DNA from 2 places in the Psychrobacillus sp. FSL K6-2843 genome. Region 1 is predicted to be linked to the other one. Evidence: a T-box and tRNA genes for the amino acid it is inferred to sense, from the RefSeq annotation. Region 1 holds a T-box; the other holds one or more tRNA genes.
What was found. The T-box of region 1 lies ahead of MKY94_RS12670 (valine--tRNA ligase). A T-box ahead of a tRNA ligase gene usually reads a tRNA of that ligase, here a tRNA-Val.
Positions count from the first base shown of each region.

Region 2: it has a tRNA-Val gene. The T-box ahead of MKY94_RS12670 (valine--tRNA ligase) is inferred to sense a tRNA for this amino acid. The anticodon was not compared.

Region 1 is NZ_CP152021.1:2,499,462-2,502,725, reverse strand. Features, by position in the region: gene MKY94_RS12680 (hypothetical protein) at 258-1,031, shown strand; gene MKY94_RS12675 (hypothetical protein) at 1,008-1,199, opposite strand; T-box leader at 1,273-1,499, shown strand; gene MKY94_RS12670 (valine--tRNA ligase) at 1,544-3,264, shown strand, end outside.
Region 2 is NZ_CP152021.1:95,440-98,703, reverse strand. Features, by position in the region: rRNA gene MKY94_RS00525 (16S ribosomal RNA) at 1-380, opposite strand, end outside; tRNA gene MKY94_RS00520 (tRNA-Ala) at 516-591, opposite strand; tRNA gene MKY94_RS00515 (tRNA-Pro) at 607-683, opposite strand; tRNA gene MKY94_RS00510 (tRNA-Arg) at 690-766, opposite strand; tRNA gene MKY94_RS00505 (tRNA-Leu) at 783-871, opposite strand; tRNA gene MKY94_RS00500 (tRNA-Gly) at 887-961, opposite strand; tRNA gene MKY94_RS00495 (tRNA-Leu) at 979-1,063, opposite strand; tRNA gene MKY94_RS00490 (tRNA-Lys) at 1,087-1,159, opposite strand; tRNA gene MKY94_RS00485 (tRNA-Thr) at 1,166-1,241, opposite strand; tRNA gene MKY94_RS00480 (tRNA-Val) at 1,255-1,330, opposite strand; rRNA gene rrf (5S ribosomal RNA) at 1,357-1,472, opposite strand; rRNA gene MKY94_RS00470 (23S ribosomal RNA) at 1,598-3,264, opposite strand, start outside.

The sequences.
Region 1 (3,264 bases):
TAGACACTAATCTAATTTTTACGGGGTATTTTTTTATTTGAAAATATATCTGCTTTACAAGGGATACGCGGTCTATTCGTGGCTGGTCTATTATGACAATACAGCAAAAATAACAAGAAATGCTCGATTTGGCACTAAGCGGTCTCGTCTGAATAAGTCCTTAGTCAAAGTTTTGGAAAGCGAAGCATAAATGAAAGGTATTTTTCATATTTTCTTACGTTGAAACATAATTTGTCCTATACGAAGGAGGATGAAAAATGGAAGTGAAAAGTTGGGAAGTAAAGGAACAGTTTTGTTTTCCGCAAAGTTTTGGTGTACCAAAGGAAGTTAAGACAATTAAGGTGACTCCACAATATTTTCAAGAGGAAATAGACGAAATGGTGCATATAAACGGTATTTATCATATTACATGTCATGTGGAGTTTGAAGAGGGAGAAGTTGAGCACCATGCAACAAGCGAATTTACAGAAATAGAGGATTTAGATTTACAAGGAGAGCTGGGATATTTTGAATATGCTGTTCCGATGAGCGTAGAAATCAGTAAGGAGAGAATACAACAGGATACGTCTCCTAGTATTAGTGTAGAAAATATAAATTGTAAAGCAGAATCGGATGGAATTGAAATTGTCTGGTTTGTGAATTGTGAATACGAAACGTCAAGACCACTGAAAACAGAAGTGGTAATGACAGATTTAATAGAAGAGGAAGAAGAACAACCAGAAGTGGTAGAGGTTTTACCATTTAATTTTATCCAGGATGAAGAGTCAAGTGAAGATACAATGCAAGTTCAATTAGAAAATGAAGAACTAGAAGAAGTATCAGTAGAGCCGTTTAAGCCAGCACAAAAAGTAGTGAGTGCTGAGCAACAATCTACAAATGAGGATGATCAACAGGATCTGCCCAAAGTTGCTATAAAACATAATGAAACGGAAAGCTCAGTCGAAGGTGAGTCAGAACTGCAATTTATATTAGATTTAGAGGACGGATATACTAAGCTTTCCTTTCCATCAAATAATGTCCTTAAACAATAAGAATCCGAGAAATGCCAAAAAGACTAGCAAGATAAAATCCCATGTAGTAGGAACGATCAATACACGAACAAGTTGAAAGCAACCGATTGGTATAATGATGCCTTTTACGTAAAAACGAGTTCTTCGTAGCCAATCTGGCAGAAGATAGGGGTTGTATCCTCTTTTCATAGTGTTTTCCTCCTTTCACAAGACTATGCTTGACGGCATATAATAATATCCTATACAATAAAAACAACTATATATGGATGCTATGAATGGGAAGAGTAAAATGACACGGTTATCTAAAGAAAGGAAACAATTTGCTGAAATGTTTCCGTTAGCCACCATTTGAAGGTAGCCCAAGAGCAGCTTTTGTGAACTAACAGTAGCAATTGCCGGTTTGAAGCCGTTATCTAATTGAGAGCGTGATGTGTTTTATTGCATCTGCGAATAAAGGTGGTACCGCGAACAAACTCCTTCGTCCTTTAGTGATGATAGGAGTTTTTTTATATTCTTTTTTAGGAGGAAACGATATGACAAATGAGACAACGATGTCTACCAAGTATGATCCGCAGTCAATTGAAAAAGGTCGCTACGAGTGGTGGTTAAAAGGCAAATTTTTTGAAGCGCATCCAGAGAGTGAAAAGGAACCATATACAATTGTGATTCCACCACCGAACGTAACTGGGAAGCTACATTTAGGTCACGCCTGGGATACTACGCTTCAAGATATTATTATTCGTATGAAGCGTATGCAAGGCTATGATGCCCTATGGTTACCAGGAATGGACCATGCAGGAATTGCTACTCAAGCAAAGGTGGAAGAAAAACTTCGTGCTGATAATATTACTAGATATGACCTTGGCCGAGAAAAATTCGTGGAAGAAACATGGAAATGGAAAGATGAATACGCAGGGCATATTCGTCAGCAATGGGCAAAGTTAGGCTTAGGCTTAGACTACTCACGTGAACGTTTTACATTAGATGAAGGCCTTTCTAACGCAGTAAAAGAAGTATTCGTTAATCTATATAACAAAGGCTTGATTTACCGTGGCGAATACATCATTAACTGGGATCCAGCTACTAAAACAGCACTTTCGGATATTGAAGTAATTCATAAGGATATACAGGGTGCATTCTATCATATGCATTACCCACTTGCAGATGGTACTGGTTCGATCGATGTTGCAACAACTCGACCAGAAACAATGCTAGGGGATACGGCTGTTGCTGTACACCCTGAGGATGACCGCTACAAGCATTTAATCGGTAAAAAAGTAAAATTACCAATCGTTGGCCGTGAAATTCCAATCGTAGCAGATGATTACGTGGATATGGAGTTTGGTAGAGGTGCAGTTAAAATTACCCCAGCTCATGACCCGAATGATTTTGAAATTGGTAACCGCCATGATTTAGAAAGAATACTAGTGATGCATGAAGATGGCTCTATGAATAAAAATGCTGGTAAATATGAAGGTATGGATCGCTTCGAATGTCGTAAGCAAATTGTGAAGGATCTTCAAGAAGCAGGAGTATTATTCAAAATCGAAGAGCATGCACATTCCGTTGGACATTCAGAGCGAAGTGGAGCTGTAGTTGAGCCATACCTTTCTACACAATGGTTCGTTAAAATGCAGCCACTTGCAAAAGAAGCTATTAAGCTTCAAGAATCAGAGGGCAAGGTAAACTTCGTACCTGATCGCTTTGAAAAAACTTATCTACGTTGGATGGAAAACATTCATGATTGGTGTATCTCCCGTCAACTTTGGTGGGGACATCGTATTCCAGCATGGTACCATAAAGAAACTGGAGAAGTTTATGTTGGGCACGAGGCTCCATCAGATGAAGAAAATTGGAAGCAAGATGAAGACGTTTTAGATACATGGTTCTCATCTGCTCTATGGCCTTTCTCAACTCTTGGTTGGCCTGATGTAGAAAATGAGGAAATGAAAAAGTATTATCCAACTAATGCCCTTGTTACAGGTTATGATATTATATTCTTCTGGGTGTCTCGTATGATATTCCAAGGAGTAGAATTTACAGGAACTCGCCCATTTGACGATGTACTAATTCACGGTTTAGTACGTGCAGAAGATGGTCGTAAAATGTCGAAATCTCTTGGAAACGGCATTGATCCTATGGATGTAATCGAAAAGTACGGTGCAGACTCACTACGCTACTTCCTAAGCACTGGCTCATCTCCAGGGCAGGATCTACGCTTCTCAGTAGAAAAGGTAGAGGCTGTTTGGAACTT
Region 2 (3,264 bases), 1.7 Mb from region 1:
GTGGAAGATTCCCTACTGCTGCCTCCCGTAGGAGTCTGGGCCGTGTCTCAGTCCCAGTGTGGCCGATCACCCTCTCAGGTCGGCTACGCATCGTCGCCTTGGTGAGCCGTTACCTCACCAACTAGCTAATGCGCCGCGGGCCCATCCTGTAGTGACAGCCGAGACCGTCTTTTAACATTTCCTCATGTGAGGTAATGGATTATTCGGTATTAGCCCCGGTTTCCCGGAGTTATCCCAATCTACAGGGCAGGTTGCCCACGTGTTACTCACCCGTCCGCCGCTAAATCAGAAGAAGCAAGCTTCTTCATCATTCGCTCGACTTGCATGTATTAGGCACGCCGCCAGCGTTCGTCCTGAGCCAGGATCAAACTCTCCATAATAGAGAACTTAAAAAGCTCATTTTGTTTTGCTGGCATCATCATTAAATGATGTCAAAAATTGTTTTGCGTCAATACAACCGAAGTTGTTTGATGCTATATGTCTTAACGTTTTGCATGTTCAGTTTTCAATGTTCATGGTGGAGCCTAGCGGGATCGAACCGCTGACCTCCTGCGTGCAAGGCAGGCGCTCTCCCAGCTGAGCTAAGGCCCCAATATTATAAATAACTGGTCGGGAAGACAGGATTCGAACCTGCGACCCCTTGGTCCCAAACCAAGTGCTCTACCAAGCTGAGCTACTTCCCGTATATATGGCGCGCCCGGCAGGAGTCGAACCCACAACCTTCTGATCCGTAGTCAGACGCTCTATCCAATTGAGCTACGGGCGCTAATGTTTCATAAAAGTGGTGCCGAGGACCGGAATCGAACCGGTACGGTAGTCACCTACCGCAGGATTTTAAGTCCTGTGCGTCTGCCAGTTCCGCCACCCCGGCACTTTGATGAATCTTTGGAGCGGAAGACGAGGTTCGAACTCGCGACCCCCACCTTGGCAAGGTGGTGTTCTACCACTGAACTACTTCCGCTCGGTTATTAAGTTAAATGGTGCGGGTGAAGGGAGTCGAACCCCCACGCCTTGCGGCGCTAGATCCTAAGTCTAGTGCGTCTGCCAGTTCCGCCACACCCGCATATTTATTTCACAAAAAGTGAATGAGCCATGTAGGATTCGAACCTACGACCCTCTGATTAAAAGTCAGATGCTCTACCAACTGAGCTAATGGCTCGAAAAATGGTGCCGGAGAAAGGACTTGAACCCTCAACCTACTGATTACAAGTCAGTTGCTCTACCAGTTGAGCTACTCCGGCAGGAGTAAAGTTATGGTGGAGGATGACGGGCTCGAACCGCCGACCCTCTGCTTGTAAGGCAGATGCTCTCCCAGCTGAGCTAATCCTCCTGGGTAATATTAATTTCTTATTACAAGCCCAGCGACGTCCTACTCTTGCAGGGGGAGACCCCCAACTACCATCGGCGCTGAAGAGCTTAACTTCCGTGTTCGGTATGGGAACGGGTGTGACCTCTTCGCCATCATCACTAGACTTGAATAATTTAATTGAAAGACAAGTTCTATTATAACAAGTTTGTAGAGTTTTACAAGCCTTATTATCAAAAAAATATTATTCTTTCAAAACTGAATAAACTGACATCATTAGAAACAAACAATTTGGTTAAGTCCTCGATCGATTAGTATTCGTCAGCTGCACGTGTCGCCACGCTTCCACCCCGAACCTATCTACCTCATCGTCTTTGAGGGATCTTACTTACTTGCGTAATGGGAAATCTCATCTTGAGGGGGGCTTCGTGCTTAGATGCTTTCAGCACTTATCCCGTCCACACATAGCTACCCAGCGATGCCCTTGGCAGAACAACTGGTACACCAGCGGTGTGTCCATCCCGGTCCTCTCGTACTAAGGACAGCTCCTCTCAAATTTCCTACGCCCACGACGGATAGGGACCGAACTGTCTCACGACGTTCTGAACCCAGCTCGCGTACCGCTTTAATGGGCGAACAGCCCAACCCTTGGGACCGACTACAGCCCCAGGATGCGATGAGCCGACATCGAGGTGCCAAACCTCCCCGTCGATGTGGACTCTTGGGGGAGATAAGCCTGTTATCCCCGGGGTAGCTTTTATCCGTTGAGCGATGGCCCTTCCATGCGGAACCACCGGATCACTAAGCCCGTCTTTCGACCCTGCTCGACTTGTAGGTCTCGCAGTCAAGCTCCCTTCTGCCTTTACACTCTTCGAATGATTTCCAACCATTCTGAGGGAACCTTTGGGCGCCTCCGTTACACTTTAGGAGGCGACCGCCCCAGTCAAACTGCCCGCCTGACACTGTCTCCTACCCGGGTTACGGGTATGGGTTAGAATTTCAATACAACCAGGGTAGTATCCCACCGACGCCTCCTCCGAAGCTGGCGCTCCGGGCTCTAAGGCTCCTACCTATCCTGTACAAGTTGCACCAAAATTCAATATCAAGCTACAGTAAAGCTCCACGGGGTCTTTCCGTCCTGTCGCGGGTAACCTGCATCTTCACAGGTACTATAATTTCACCGAGTCTCTCGTTGAGACAGTGCCCAGATCGTTACGCCTTTCGTGCGGGTCGGAACTTACCCGACAAGGAATTTCGCTACCTTAGGACCGTTATAGTTACGGCCGCCGTTTACTGGGGCTTCAATTCGCACCTTCGCTTGCGCTAAGCACTCCTCTTAACCTTCCAGCACCGGGCAGGCGTCAGCCCCTATACTTCACCTTACGGTTTTGCAGAGACCTGTGTTTTTGCTAAACAGTCGCCTGGGCCTATTCACTGCGGCTCTTCTAGGCTATACACCCAAAAGAGCACCCCTTCTCCCGAAGTTACGGGGTCATTTTGCCGAGTTCCTTAACGAGAGTTCTCTCGCTCACCTTAGGATTCTCTCCTCGACTACCTGTGTCGGTTTGCGGTACGGGCACCTCCCACCTCGTTAGAGGCTTTTCTTGGCAGTGTGAAATCAGGAACTTCGGACTAAGTCCTCGCCATCACAGCTCAATGTTACAGAGTGCGGATTTGCCTACACTCACACCTCACTGCTTGGACGTGCATAACCAACAGCACGCTTACCCTATCCTACTGCGTCCCCCCATCACTCAAACGGTGGGGTGGTGGTACAGGAATATCAACCTGTTGTCCATCGTCTACGCCTATCGGCCTCGACTTAGGTCCCGACTAACCCTGAGCGGACGAGCCTTCCTCAGGAAACCTTAGTCATACGGTGGATGGGATTCTCACCCATCTTTCGCTACTCATACCGGCATTCTCACTTCTAAGCGCTCCACCAGTCCTTCCGGTCT